Regions from separate parts of the Bacillus sp. z50 genome, predicted to be linked through region 1. Evidence: predicted binding sites of a transcription regulator. Region 1 holds the regulator's gene; the other holds the start of a gene.
The links. Region 1 encodes Rex, which represses fermentation and respiration genes when NADH is low (regulators of the CRP and FNR family bind a similar motif). Its sites were predicted from a motif close to TTGTGAAATATTTCACAA; they were not measured.
Positions count from the first base shown of each region.

Region 1 (7,892 bases):
TACCGAAGCCGTGTCACACTGTATTGAAGCTGTGTGAAGTATACAATAACAAAACTGTAGAAGACCTGATCTCTTGCAATATATCTATGCGTAAAGAGGTAAATTCTTCATTACCTAATCCTTATTTCTAACCTTACGCCAACCTAAAAAAACGAAATTGGATTTACACACTAAAATAATGTAAACTTTAATAATAAAATATAAAGCATGGTGAATGACTGTGACCGAATATATGAGAATTTGTAATAGTGAAGAAGAGACCAGGAAGCTGGCAGAGGAAATTGGAAGTCGCCTGATTCCCGGATCTGTAATTGCGCTTGAGGGAGACCTAGGTGCAGGCAAAACAACATTTAGCAAGGGAATTGCTAAAGCAATTGGTGTAACAAGAAATGTAAATAGCCCGACCTTTACCATTATGAAAGAATATAAAGGGAAATTTCCACTTTATCACATGGATGTTTATCGAATTGAAAATGAAGAGGAAGATTTCGGGTTTGAAGAATATTTTGAAGGTGAAGGAATTACGATCGTCGAGTGGGCTCATCTGATAAAAGGACAATTGCCGGAAGAGCTTTTGACCTTATATTTATATCATGATGGGAATGATAGACGGAGAATTGTAGCTGAACCAAAAGGTGAATTTTATGAAAAGCTATGTGAGGAGATATTTTAATGAATGTATTAGCAATTGATACATCTACGAATGTCCTGGGAGTGGCTGTTGCTAATGAAAAAGGGATTATCGGAGAGCAAATAACATTTACAAAACGAAACCATTCAGTACGGGCGATGCCTTCCATAGAAGCAATTTTGAAGGAATGCGGGCTTAAGCCAGGAGACCTTGATAAAATCGTGGTGGCAAAGGGGCCAGGTTCTTATACCGGCGTAAGAATTGGCGTAACGATTGCCAAGTCTTTGGCCTGGAGTCTAGGCATTCAATTATCAGGCGTATCAAGTTTAGAGGCGCTTGCCCTGAATGGCAGATATTTCAATGGTTTGGTATGTCCACTGTTTGATGCAAGAAGGGGACAGATTTATACAAGTCTTTTTAAATGGGATAATGGAGAGTTAGTTAGATTGGAGGAAGACCAGAATGTGTTGGCCATTGAGTGGGCTGAGCATTTAAAATCACTCAATCAACCTATACTATTCATAGGCAATGATGTTCCTATTCATATCGAGGCCCTAACAGAAATTCTTGGAGATAAGGCTATTATGGCACCTTTATCGTTGCATCAGGCCAGGCCGGGTGAATTAGCATTGCATGGCATGAATCTGCCTGGTGATGATATCCACACCTTTGTCCCCAATTACGTACGTTTAGCAGAAGCTGAGGCGAAATGGTTAGAAGCTCAAGAGAAACAGAGGGAAGAGTAATGAATCAGACGATTACATTTCGTAAGATGACTGTAGAGGATCTTGATAGTGTGATTGAGGTAGAGCATGCTTCTTTTACTTTGCCATGGAGCAAAGAAGCTTTTTATAATGAGCTGATGAACAATCAATATGCGTATTATTTGGTAGCAGAGGACCAGGGGAAAGTAATTGGTTATTGCGGTACTTGGTTCATCCTCGATGAGGGCCATATCACGAATATTGCTGTATTGCCGGAATGGAGAGGCAAAAAAATCGGGGAAGAATTAATGGTACGTATGTTGGGCAAGGCACAAAGCATGGGAGTGAAAAGAATGACTCTCGAGGTACGGATCGGAAACCAAACTGCTCAAAGTCTCTATCGAAAATTGGGCTTTAAAGACGGTGGCATAAGAAAGTTTTATTATACAGACAATATGGAAGATGCATTAGTAATGTGGGTGGAATTATGGTGAATAAAGAAAATCAAATCATATTAGGTATAGAAACCAGCTGTGATGAAACCGCAGCAGCAGTAATAAAAAATGGCCGAGAAATTCTTTCAAATGTTGTAGCTTCTCAAATCGAGAGCCATAAACGTTTTGGCGGAGTCGTTCCTGAAATTGCTTCAAGGCATCATGTTGAAGCAATTACCCTTGTAGTTGAAGAGGCATTGGAGAAAGCAGAAATCTCTTGGGATGATCTTGATGGAATTGCGGTTACTGAAGGTCCTGGGTTAGTGGGAGCTCTCTTAATAGGCGTAAATGCGGCAAAAGCATTGGCTTTTGCTCATGGAATTCCACTTATTAATGTACATCATATCGCTGGACATATATATGCAAACAGAATTCTCACTGAGTTTTCCTTTCCCCTCCTTGCATTGGTTGTATCCGGTGGCCATACGGAGCTGGTGTTGATGAAGGAGCATGGAGCTTTTGACGTTATAGGGGAAACAAGAGATGATGCAGCCGGTGAAGCATATGATAAGGTAGCTCGTACGCTAAAGCTACCTTATCCGGGCGGCCCTCATATTGATCGACTGGCGCATGAAGGTCAGCCAACAGTTAAACTGCCTCGTGCATGGCTAGAAGAGGATTCATATGATTTCAGTTTCAGCGGATTAAAATCGGCTGTTATAAATACATTGCATAATGCCAACCAAAAAGGTGAAGTGTTAGCTCCTGAGGATCTGGCTTGCAGCTTTCAGGAAAGTGTAATTGATGTCTTAGTAACTAAAACCGTAAAAGCAGCAGAGGAGTTCCAGGTGAAACAAGTACTGTTAGCCGGCGGGGTTGCTGCCAATAAAGGATTAAGAACTAAATTAGAAAAAGCTTTTATAGACAAAAAGGAAGTAGAATTGATTATACCTCCACTTTATTTATGTACAGATAATGCAGCAATGATTGCTGCAGCAGGTAGTATTGCATTTGAAAAAGGCAAACGAGCTGCCATGGACTTAAATGCAAATCCAGGATTGATATTGGAATAAAAAATGAGGCTGGGACATAACTAAATTTGCTGTGTCCAAAACCGAACGATGTATTGAATTTTTATTAAACTAAATAGAAAAAGCCGAACTATTATTAATAATGCTTAAACTGCACTTTATAATAGTTCGGCTTTTTTAGTTGCTGGAAACCTTTTGTCCCAGCCTTATTTTATTGGTAAAAAAATTGATTGAAAAGTAAAAGCACTCGAATAATTGTGGATAACTACGTGTTATCAACAGATTCTGTGGATAAAAGATTTGAAATCTGTGGATAATGTGGAAAAATCAAAATAAACCTTATTTTATAACTTTTTTAATGTGGATAAAAATGTTGATAAAAACCAAGCCATCCCTAACTTGGTTTTTTATCTTGATTTATTCGTCTTGTAGAGAAGTCCACTCTTCCATTAATGCTTCCAATTCTTCTTCAGTTGCTGTAAGAGTTGTCTGGATTTCCAATGATTTCTCATGGTCCTGATAGATTTCCGGATCACATAATTGTGTATTTAAATCGGATATCCGTGTATCAAGTTCTTCAATGGTAGTTTCAATTTCTGCGATACGTCTTTGGCGTTGGCGCTCTTTCTTTTTAAGCTCCTTGTCCTCCTGATAAGTAGTTTTATCTGAAACAGGGCGATTGTTGGAGATAGAATCCGCTGGTTTTTCCAGTTCAGCGAGTTCCGCTTGTTCTTGTTTTTTCTGAATATAGTAGTCATAATCTCCCAAGTATTCAATTGTACCATCTGCTTTCATTTCCAATACTTTATCGGCAATTCGATTGATAAAGTAACGGTCATGGGATACAAAGAGGAGAGTGCCTGAATAATCAACCAGTGCATTTTCAAGCACTAATTTACTGTCCAAATCCAAGTGGTTGGTCGGCTCATCTAAAATTAAAAGGTTGGCTTTTTGCATCATTAATTTTGAAAGAGCCAGCCGTGCTTTTTCACCACCGCTCAAGGTAGAGACAGTTTTCATTACATCGTCTCCGCTGAATAGAAAGTTTCCTAATATGGATCGGATATCCTTTTCAGGTTGGTTAGGGAAGTCATCCCATAACTCATTTAGCACAGTTTTGTTGGACGATAGATTAGCCTGCTCTTGATCATAATATCCGAGTGTCACATTGGCACCGAGCTGAAAATCTCCATGCAAAGCCGGAATTCTGTTAATCAATGTTTTTAATAAAGTAGATTTCCCTACCCCATTAGGACCAATCAGTGCAATGCTTTCTCCTCTAGTGATTCTAAAGTTCAAGTGGCTGGCAACAGATGCTTCATATCCAATAGACAAATCATTTGCCTGAAGAACTTCATTACCACTTTGCTTTTCAATCTCAAAGGTAAAATTAGCTGATTTTTCATCGCCCAAGGGCCGATCCATTACTTCCATACGCTGCAGGGCCTTTTGCCGGCTCTGGGCTCGTTTAGTTGTAGATGCTCTGGCCATGTTTCTTTGGACAAAATCTTTTAATTTTGCAATCTCATCCTGCTGTTTTTCATAAAGCTTTGCATTACGTTCGTATTCCTCTGCCTTTTGCTCTAAGTATCTGCTGTAATTCCCTGTATATTTCTTAATTGATGTTCGGGAAAGCTCCATTACTTGATGGACAACCTTATCAAGGAAATAACGATCATGGGAAACAATTAGGATAGCGCCAGGGTAAGATTGAAGATAGCCTTCGAGCCAGCTTAATGTATCGATATCAAGATGGTTGGTCGGCTCGTCTAGAATCAGTAAATCAGGTTTCGTTAATAATAATTTACCTAGTGCAAGCCTGGTTTTTTGGCCGCCGCTTAAGGAATTAATAGATGTAGTATAATCATAATCCGAGAAACGCAGACCGTGTAAGACAGAACGTACATCTGCTTCCATTTGGTAACCGCCAGAATTTTTAAATTGCTCCTGGAGACGATCGTAATCTTTTAATACCCGGTTATATTTTTGTTCATCATTGTAGACAGAAGGATCAGCCATAGATTTTTCCAATAATCTCAATTCATCTTCTTGTTTTTGTAAGCCTTCAAAAACAGAGATCATTTCATCCCAAATAGAGCGGTCTGATTGGAGACCGGTATTTTGAGCCAAATATCCAATCGAAACATCTTTTGGCTTATAGATCTCCCCACTGTCATGTGAAAGGTGACCTGCAATGATCTTAAGCAGGGTGGATTTTCCTGCACCGTTTCTGCCAACAAGTGCTATACGGTCTTTCGTTTGAACTTCGAGCTTAATAGTAGATAAAATTGCTTCAGCTCCATAATATTTGGATACATTATTAACTTGTAAAATAATCATATTCTCACCTCAAGAAGTACATACCTTAAGTGTAGCCTACTCTTGATAAGCACCGCAACTTAATAGAAAATTTGTGAATACTCACACAAAAATTACCAAAAATGATAGAAATATTATAGAATAGGAATAGGAGAATAAACTTTCAGTGAATTTACGTGCTTTATTAATCAGGAAAGATCCCATATGATTGGTATCGCGGAGGTAACCTGGAAACAATCAGAACCGCTAGTCCTAGTATTTTGCTCGAATATAAAAGTAACGAATCATTGATAAAAAAGCGGCGTATTATACATAGCTAAGATAGTTAGAATTATGGTAGTGAAGAAAACTTCTGATATAATTTCTATGTGATACCCGGGCACTCCAAGGATTAGATATTGATTTTATATGGAAAAAGGCTGAAAATATGAATAGATTAATTATTCGTATAATCTTAAAAACGAAAGTAAGAAATAACAGCTGTTTCAGCAATACTTGATTAACCTTATATGTTATGTGCAAAGCAATCGAAAAATCAATGGTTATTGAAGGAAACTATTTTCATTGGAAAACCGGGGGGTAAAACCAGTCGGGATTATCAAAGGCAGTTTTGATATATGGAGTAACGATTGACAAGAAAGAATAGGGAGAAGGGAATTAATTTTGCAGGAAAATACTAAAATACCGCAGGCTACAGCCAAACGACTTCCATTATATTATCGTTTTATACAAAATCTACACGCGTCAGGAAAACTACGAGTTTCTTCCGCAGAACTAAGTGAAGCTGTTAAAGTAGATTCAGCTACTATACGAAGAGATTTCTCGTACTTTGGTGCTTTAGGTAAAAAAGGGTATGGTTACAATGTTAATTATCTATTATCCTTCTTTAGAAAAACTCTCGATCAAGATGAGATTACAAAGGTAGCTCTAATTGGAGTCGGGAATCTAGGTACAGCTTTCTTAAATTATAATTTTATGAAAAATAATAATACAAAGATTGAAATGGCGTTTGATGTTTCTCCTGATAAAGTAGGAACCCTTATAGGGGATGTTCCGCTCTATCATATGGATGAACTGGAGAAAAAACTTGAAAAGCAAGATATTAGTGTAGCTATTTTAACAGTTCCATCACAGGTTGCCCAATCTATTACAGATCGTTTAGTGGCTGCGAACATTAAGGCTATTTTAAACTTTACGCCGGCACGTCTGAATGTGCCAGACAGCATTCGTGTCCATCATATTGACCTTGCAGTCGAATTGCAATCATTAGTATATTTTCTTAAACATTATCCATCCGGAAATACGGAAGATACAGAATAAAAAATCTCGAAGGTTTTCCCTCCGAGATTTTTTTTGTTATTCTTTTGGTTTTTCACTTTTCATTTTCTTTATTTGCTTATGAATCATCACCAAGCGGATTCCTGAACCAACATCAAGTGTAGCCAGTATGATCAGGAAATAGGTAAAGAAATCCCAACCGCTGCGTGATACATTTTGAACAGCAAAAAATATAAAAATAGCACCTAAAATTAAGTAAGTCGTTGCCATATACAACGGTGAACGTCTCATAACAAACCTCCGATAAAGCTTTGAACTTTATTAAGCTCTTCCATATTTTTTAATATATCATCTTTGTAAAGTGATTGTACGATTACAACTAATGTATTCATAGTAATGTGGGCAAAAATAGGAACAAGGATTCTCTTTGTTTTAACATATAAATAAGCAAATGTGAATCCCATTGCTGTATAAAGCAGGATATGTACAAATTCCATGTGAGCAACGGCAAAGATCAGTGAACTGATTAACGCGCTCAGGAAGAAATTCAATCGCTTGTGTAATGTGCCAAAGATAATTTTCCTAAAGACAATCTCTTCTAAAAATGGCCCAAGTACAGAACTGACTACCATAACAAGCGGTACTGCCTCAATGAGACCGAGTATATTCTGTGTATTTTCAGACCCGGTAGGAATACCAATAATTCGTTCGATATTACCAGCTATAGATTGTGAAAACAAAGCAAGAAATACTCCGCCAATTGCCCAGCCGATCGAAGCTCCCACACTTGCCTGATCGCCTAAGCTTCTATTATTTTTTTCATATCTCAGTAGGACTAGAGTAATGATAGAAGCCAGAATAAAGCTTATAACAATCCAATACCCTGCAGCCAATACTTCTATCCGTTCCGCGGGGATATTCGTGTTCGATAAGAAAACCAGCATAATTGGGATACCAAGAATAGAAGAAAATTGCATGGCAATATAGGTAATGAGAATTGACCAGTAATATTTTTTCAAATAGAAAAACTCCCTTAATCTTTTATATAGATATTAGATTGCGTATATCTTTAATTTTAACCGTTTTTACCTCATAGTTACAATTGCGAAACATTTTCCTTCTCTTCATCTACCAAACTGAAATAAAAAGGATATTTAGACCTTATTTGGGTAAGATAAATAAATGGTGATAAAATTTAAAAATTTTAACTAATATTACTTGCAAATCATTGGTTCTTTATTTAAACTATAAATTGTGTTAGCACTCAACGATGATGAGTGCTAATAAAAATGGAGATAACTTTAAGGAGGTAGTTTTACTTGTTAAAGCCACTAGGAGATCGCGTTGTGATTGAACTTGTCGCACAAGAGGAAAAAACTGCAAGCGGCATCGTGTTACCAGACACTGCCAAAGAAAAACCATCTGAAGGCAAAATTGTAGCGGTAGGAACAGGCCGTGTCCTTGAGAATGGTGAGCGAGTAGGATTGGAAGTATC
Region 1 covers NZ_JBZFQL010000008.1:81,990-89,881, reverse strand. Annotated here, with positions in the region: gene tsaE (tRNA (adenosine(37)-N6)-threonylcarbamoyltransferase complex ATPase subunit type 1 TsaE) at 215-673, shown strand; gene tsaB (tRNA (adenosine(37)-N6)-threonylcarbamoyltransferase complex dimerization subunit type 1 TsaB) at 673-1,377, shown strand; gene rimI (ribosomal protein S18-alanine N-acetyltransferase) at 1,377-1,829, shown strand; gene tsaD (tRNA (adenosine(37)-N6)-threonylcarbamoyltransferase complex transferase subunit TsaD) at 1,826-2,842, shown strand; gene AC4G3N_RS17750 (ABC-F family ATP-binding cassette domain-containing protein) at 3,218-5,140, opposite strand; gene AC4G3N_RS17745 (redox-sensing transcriptional repressor Rex) at 5,780-6,439, shown strand; gene AC4G3N_RS17740 (YdiK family protein) at 6,476-6,688, opposite strand; gene AC4G3N_RS17735 (CPBP family intramembrane glutamic endopeptidase) at 6,685-7,416, opposite strand; gene groES (co-chaperone GroES) at 7,717-7,892, shown strand, end outside.

Region 2 (7,892 bases), on a different contig from region 1:
AAAATCGGACTGTCTGCCACTAATCATCCAATCGCCAATTCCCATAACAGCATCTGTCAGAGATTGATATAGTCCGTTTCTTGCATTTTTCATTTGTGCATGTCTTGCACGCGTCACTAATAGTGATACGAGAGGAAACAAAATAATCAGGACGAATAACAATAGAAACATTAGAAGCGCAAAAGGAATAGAAAAGAATCCTAATGCCAAGACAATTAACATATATAAACCGATGCTTATGATAGATGGAAAGATTGTCTTAATATATAAATCTTGAAGATGCTCAATATCATCAGCCATCACACCAAGCAAATCGCCGGTTTTATATCGGGATTTGAAATCTAAAGCATCTGGTTCAAGTGCTCTATATAAACGGACCCGCATACTCGATAGTATTTTTAAAACAAGGCTATGGCTGCTTAAGCGTTCAGCATAACGAAAGGCTGGCCTTGATACTCCAAACAGCCTTACCAAGACAATCGGTACATACACAAGGAGGATGTTTTCTGGTAAAGTGGCAGATTTGGATATTAAATAGCCAGATGTAAACATTAAAGCACCTGCGCTAAAGAATGTGCCAACACCAAGTACAATTACGATAGTTAAGAGCCACTTATTTTGGGATAAATAAGGACCAACCCACGAGTTATTGAGAATGGAGATAGAGTCTTTTTTCTTAGCCATGGTGCACCTCATTTCCCCCTAAGTGTTCTTTAATTAATTGATAATAATGGCCTTCTTTTTTTAATAGCTCCTCATGACTTCCGATTTCAACGATACGCCCTTGATCTAAAACAATAATTTGGTCCATGTCTGTCATCCAATGAAGTCGATGAGTCGCAAAGAATACAAGATGATCGTCAAATAAAGGAACGATATTTTGCTTTAATTCATATTCCGTCTCTATATCAAGGTGAGCAGTTGGCTCATCAAACAAGAGAATTTTTCTATTTTTATCAAGGAATGCCCGTGCTAAAGCAACTCGTTGTTCCTGACCGCCACTCAGCATACGACCGCTTTCTCCAATCTGTTCATCCAATCCATTTGGTAGGGAATCAACAACTTCTTTTAATCCTGCTCGATCAATAGCCAACTGAATTTCCTCTTCACTGGCGTTTGGAGTGTAAAATGTAATATTGTTTCGCACAGTATCATTAAATAGATAAGGATGCTGTGGAATATATAGCAATTGATCCTGCCAGCTCATTTCTTTAAAAGAGGAATAGGAATGATTGTTAATAGTAACTGTGCAGGATGTAGGGTTTAAAAATCCGCCCAGTACATCAATTAAGGTAGATTTTCCGGCACCGCTTGCGCCAATAATACCGATTTTTCCGTATCCCTTCCATGAAAATGATAGATCATTCAAAGCGGATTGATTGGATTCCATGTGTTGGACTGTCAAGTTGCTAATGGTTAAGGAATCCTGATTTGACCAAGTAGAGAATGTTGTATTTTGTTTTTGTTTTAGATCAAGCGGCCAATTAATAATCCGTTGAATAGCAGACATACTGTTTTTTCCGTCTAAAGTAGCGTGGTAATCTGTTCCGAAGTCCCGAATCGGTAAAAAGTATTCAGGAGCAAGGATTAATACCGTAAGTGCCGGTCCTAATAAAATTGCACCTTCCATAAGCCGAACACCCAGGAATAAGGCGACAATAGCGACTGAAAGGGAGGTGAAGAAATCGAGCGCGAATGTTGAAAGGAATGCAATTCGCAGTGTCCCCATCGTTGCTTTTCGGTAACGTTCACTTACGTTTTTGATATTTCGATCGTACTTTTTACTTAAGCCCAGAAGTCGTAAAGTTTCCAAGCCACGTAAGGAATCAACAAAATGGTTGGAAAGGACTTGATAGGATTCATATTGTTTATCAGCCTTACGCTTTGCTGCAATCCCAAGCATAGCCATAAAGAATAAAAGAATAGGGAGTACAATGATTACAATTCCCGCAGAAGTCAAATCAAGCGTCAGCATAAACCCTACAATTAACAGAGGAATCAGGAACATACTCATCATCTTGGGCAAGAAAAGCTTTAAATACGTTTCAACCTGGGAAACACCTTCTAAAGCCATTGTTACTAAGCTTCCTGTCCCTTCGGATTGGGTGAATCGAGGACCCAATTCAAATAATTTCTTCAATAATTCTTTTCGCATCGCTGTCCCTGATTCGGAGGCAAAGCGATCCATCCATTTATCACGAATAAAAGTCAAAAGGTGGCGTACCAAAAAAGCTAATACGAATAAAAGGAAGGGGATAAGCTGTTCAGACAGCTTTTCCCCATTAAATAAGTTTGTAATCCCTTCAGCAAGGTAGATGGCCTGAATAATAATGGCAATCCCCTGTAATAAAGAAATCACGAATAGGAATGTCATGGTGCTCTTTATTCCTTTTATAGTTAAAATCTCTTTGTTTATCATTAATGACTCACCGGTTCCTTATCAGAAATACGCTTTCTGAATACATAGTAGCTCCATATTTGATAGCCAAGAACGAAGGGAAGTAATATTAATGCTACGATGGTCATCACCTTAAGGGTATATGGTCCACTGGAAGCATTCAATATAGTTAAGTTATATTCGGAACTAATTGAACTGACCATTACTCTTGGGAACAGACCAACAAATAACATCGTAACAGTAAATAGCATAGTTGAAGCCGTCATAGTGAAGGCTAAAGCTTCCCTTTTCTTTGCTGAGAATACATAACCTAATACGGTTGTTACAACTGCACCGAGCAGGAATAATGGTGTAGCGAGCGGCCGTACTTCAAATAAGTCTGTCATTGTATAGGTTAGTACGGCGAAAACTATAAGACCTGCTAATAGAATTAAATATATTTTTGATACTAAAGAACGTGCACGATCACGAATCTGCCCCTCTGTCCGAATGCCGATGAATGTTAAACCATGCACAAGGCATAACACAATCATCGCGATTCCGCCAACAATGGAGTAGGGGTCAAAGTAATCTCCAAAGCTAGCATACATATTTTTGGATGCATCAATTGGCATTCCACGTACAAGGCTAGTAAAAAGAACACCCAATACAAAAGCAGGTATTATACTGCCGACAAATATCATCCAATCCCAGAAACTGATCCACTTTTCATGGACTTTATGTCTGAATTCAAAAGCAACTCCTCGTACAATTAAGGCCAGCAGGAATAAAACAAATGGTAGATAGTACCCACTGAACATGGTTGCGTACCATTCAGGGAATGCCGCAAAAATAGCACCGCCTGCAGTAATCAACCATACTTCGTTTGCATCCCAGAAAGGCCCGATGGTAGAAACCAACTGATCCCGCTCTTTTTGATTACGCGCGAGAAAACGAGTGGACATTCCCACGCCAAAGTCAAAGCCTTCAAGAATAAAGAAACCAATAAATAAAACAGCTACAAGGATAAACCATAACTCATTTAGACTCATGCTCCAAAGGCCTCCTTGTCAAATAAATCTACATCTGGTTTTGTATCAGTGGTTTGGTATGGTCCTTTTTTAATTTGTTTCACAATAAGAGTGATTAATACGACAGCAAGAACAGTATAGGCCCCCAAAAATACAATAATCGATGTTAACAGCTGTCCTGCAGTAACATTAGGGGATACGGACTGTGCAGTCGTATATAATCCAAAGACTGTCCAAGGCTGCCGGCCAATTTCAGTCATAATCCAGCCAGCTGTATTGGCGATAAAAGGAAGGGCTATTGCTCCAACCATTGCTTTTAAATAGAGTGATTGATTTATTAGGTTATTTTTCTTGATAAATAATAGTCCTAAGGCTGCTAAGCCCATAATAATAGCACCAGCGAAAACCATAATGCGGAAGCTCCAATAAACAGCTCCTACCGGCGGGATATAATCGCCTTCACCATAAAGCTCTGTGTATTTCTCCTGGAGTGTATTCATTCCTTCTACAGATCCCTCAAAGCTATTATAGGCTAAGATACTTAAAGCATAAGGGATTTCAACAGACCACTTGTTTTCACGGGTTTCTTCATCAATATTAGCAATTAGCGACCAGCTTGCCGGGTCACCGCTATCTTCCCATAAACCTTCACTGGCTGCCATTTTCATAGGCTGTGAGGACATTAAATGCTGTGCCTGCCAGTGACCAGTAAATGCGATTCCAAGTCCTGAGATCATCGCCACAATCATAGCGATCGTAAATGATTTCTTAAATACATCTAAGTTTTGCTTTTTCAATATTTTAAATGCACTGATCCCAGCTACTACGAAGGCTCCGGTTGCAAAAGCCCCAAAGACCGTATGTGGAAATTCAACAAGCAGCTGAGGATTTGTGATAAATGCCCCGAAATCATTTAATACAGCTTTGCCATTCTCAATCGCAATCCCAACTGGTTCCTGCATAAAAGAGTTCGCAGCGAGAATAAACAAGGCAGAAAAAATGGTACCGATTGATACAAGCCATATAGATAGTAAATGAACCCATCTTGGCAATCGGTCACGCCCAAACATCCATACACCAATGAATGTGGATTCTAAAAAGAAAGCCAGTAAGGCTTCAATAGCCAATGGAACACCAAATACATCTCCGACAAAGCGGGAGTATTCTGACCAGTTCATTCCAAACTGGAATTCTTGGATAATTCCTGTAACTACTCCGACAGCAAAAGAGATGAGAAAGATATTTCCCCAAAACTTTGCCATGTCCAAATAAATTTCTTTTTTCTTAAAAAAATACAATGTCTCCATAATAGCAACTAAAAATACCAATCCAATGGATAGTGGTACAAAGAAGAAGTGATAGATTGTAGTTGCTGCATACTGAAACCTAGCGAGATCCAATACTTCCATTTAACTGTTCACACCTTTCAATTCTTATGCATTGTTCATTCATTCACAAAACAGACGAAAAAAAACCATTTATAAAGTGCTGTCACCTCTATTATAAAAGTAACTAATTATTTTTGCGTGAATGAAGAGTTGGCTTAAATAGTTTAAATTGTTTAGTAGGTTATCCCTATGTATATATTAATAATTAGTTAAATTTACAATGACCTTGTTTATATTAGATATAATAGTCCTATAATTTGCAAATATCTATAACTAAACTAAAATTACTATAATTAATTCAAATTTATGAAACAATATTGTCACAAAAGCTGCGCAAACGAATTGTCATTCGTTTGCAAATCAGTTGACAAAAAGAACAGCTTGATTTTAATAAATCAAGCTGAAGAGGAAGATCAAGATTAATATTTTACCAACTTGTAGCCTTTTATTTTGCAGATATGATTCATAGCCTGATTAAACGTAGCAAATGTTTCATTCTTTATTTTTGTTCCCTGGTTTACGATTTGGCGGACAAGAGTAGTGGACAGGCCTGTATATATAGCTTCTGTACCCAATAAAGCAAGGGATTGAGAGATGACCTCCAGCTCTGCCACAATATATTCGTCATCCAGTGAAGTTACGCTAGTAAAATCAATCACCATATAGGAAGCCTGTTTATCAGAGCTTTCATATAAAGCCTTCTCTTTGATCTTATGAAGACGATCTTCCGACAAAAATCCAGTAATGGGCATTAAAAGTACATCATCCAGAATTGTTTTGATGATAGGAGCATACATTTCTTCCATCATCGAATGCCCTTTATGTATTTCTTCTTCATAATCGGTTACATCCTTCCAAGTGAGCATATAACCTGTTAAACCATTGTTGAATGTAAAGGGACTTATTGCAATCTTAGCTGTGTATTTATTGAAAAATATAATTCTGCTGGTATTGGGGAAGGAATCGTTTTCGAGTATTGTCCTCTTGCAGTTCCCCCCTTGATCAAATTCTGCTATGTTTCTCCCGATATATTCTTCCTTACTTGATAAACCGGTAAAAGGACTTAGACATTGAATTAATTTGTCAGCGTAACGATTGATAAATATGATGGTTAATTGATCATCACAAATAAAAATATTTTCTCCTACTGCATTTAATAATTGATAAGTCTCCTCTGATTGAAAATATCCCATAACCTGTCTCCTTATTTTCTTCGTGCTGTATTAACTCTCATTATACGGAATAATATTGGATAGATAAAAAGTTTTACTTTATATATTAAAAAGGGTAACCAATCAAGAGGTTCAAGAGGATGAGTAGATAGCATATGGGAGACAGTACTATTATTGAGGAAAATATATATCCAACTGGTAATAAAAGTTGTATACTGAAAATTGTGAAAAGACAGGAGGTTTTTGAATGAATTACTCTCTAACATGGAATTTGGATAACATATTTCCAAATGGCTCTGAGTCACCTGAATTACTATCAAAATTAGCTGAAATCAAAGAGCTGTTAAATACATACAAAGGGGCAGTAAAAGCTTGGCAGGCTCCTTCAGACGTTAGCGGTACCAAAGAGATTGTTTCTATATTAAAACAAACAGAGGTACTGCAAAAAGCAATCTATCAGGTATCGGCATTTCTTGAATGTGCTACTGCCCAAAATGTCCATGATACAAAGGCGGATCAATTAAATGGAGAAGTATACACATTAATAAGTGAATTCGAAACAGTTTTTACAGGATTTACAATTAAACTTGTCCAAATAAATGATGCTGTCTGGCAAGAAATCATCGAACAACCAGAAATTAGTGAAATAGCTTTCTATATTAATGAGCAAAGGGAACATGGTAAGGAACAATTATCGGAAGCTGAAGAAGCACTCATTAATGCATTGCGCGTAGATGGATATGTCGGGTGGAGTACCCATTACGATTCACTTGTAAAAATGATTGAGATTCCTTATACAAATGAAGATGGCGAGACTGTTCATTTATCAGCTGGCCAAGCTTTTAATAAGATGCACGACGATCCTAATCCAGAAGTCCGAGCGGAAATTTTCAAGAAATGGGAAAAAGCCTGGGGAGAAAAAGCCCCTTTGTTTGCTGACACGATTAATCATTTAGGCGGCTTCCGTTTGGCTAATTATAAAATGCATGGTGTTGAAGATTTTATGAAAGAGCCATTGCAGTATAACCGAATGAAGAAAGAAACATTGGATGTAATGTGGGATGTCATTGCAAAAAATAAGCAGCCTTTTGTAGAGTTTCTTAACCGTAAGGCAAAGCTTTTAGGTAAAGAGAAATTGAGCTGGGTAGATGTTGATGCACCGATCGTAACAACGGAACCGATGCATTACACATTTGATGAGGGAGCAAAGTTTATCATCGATAATTTTGCGAAATTCGGTGATGAATTGCCTAAATTTGCCCAGGAAGCATTTGAAAAGGCGTGGATTGAAGCAGAGGATCGTACTGGCAAGCGTCCTGGAGGATTCTGTACTAGCTTTCCTGAAACAAATGAATCACGTATCTTTATGACCTATTCAGGCTCACCAAGCGGTGTAGCAACGCTTGCTCATGAACTAGGTCATGCTTTCCACAGCCATGTATTAAATGATAAGCCATTCTTTAATACAGATTACGCGATGAATGTCGCTGAAACAGCATCTACATTTGCTGAACAAATTTGCTCTGATGCCAGTGTCCGTGCTGCTGTATCGGATGCAGAAAAAATCACATTGCTCGATAACAAAATACTAAATGCAATTGCTATGTTCATGAACATTCATGCCCGTTTTATTTTTGAAAAAAATTATTATACAGAACGCAAAAATGGATTGGTTTCCGTTGAGCGCTTGAACGAAATGATGGCATCTGCACAAAAAGAGGCATATCAAAATTCTCTGAGTGAATATCATCCAACCTTCTGGGCAAGTAAATTGCATTTCTATATTGCAGAAGTGCCATTTTATAATTTCCCGTACACGTTTGGATATTTGTTTAGCTTAGGGATTTATCACTTATCTTTAAAAGAAGGTAAGTCATTTGAAAAGAAATATATTGCATTATTGCAGGATACAGCTGCTATGACA
Region 2 covers NZ_JBZFQL010000001.1:857,794-865,685, reverse strand. Annotated here, with positions in the region: gene cydC (thiol reductant ABC exporter subunit CydC) at 1-684, opposite strand, end outside; gene cydD (thiol reductant ABC exporter subunit CydD) at 677-2,416, opposite strand; gene cydB (cytochrome d ubiquinol oxidase subunit II) at 2,419-3,429, opposite strand; gene AC4G3N_RS04055 (cytochrome ubiquinol oxidase subunit I) at 3,426-4,817, opposite strand; gene AC4G3N_RS04050 (hypothetical protein) at 5,216-5,989, opposite strand; gene AC4G3N_RS04045 (M3 family oligoendopeptidase) at 6,216-7,892, shown strand, end outside.
Region 2: the regulator Rex is predicted to act here: its motif matches at 4,849-4,866, upstream of AC4G3N_RS04055 (cytochrome ubiquinol oxidase subunit I).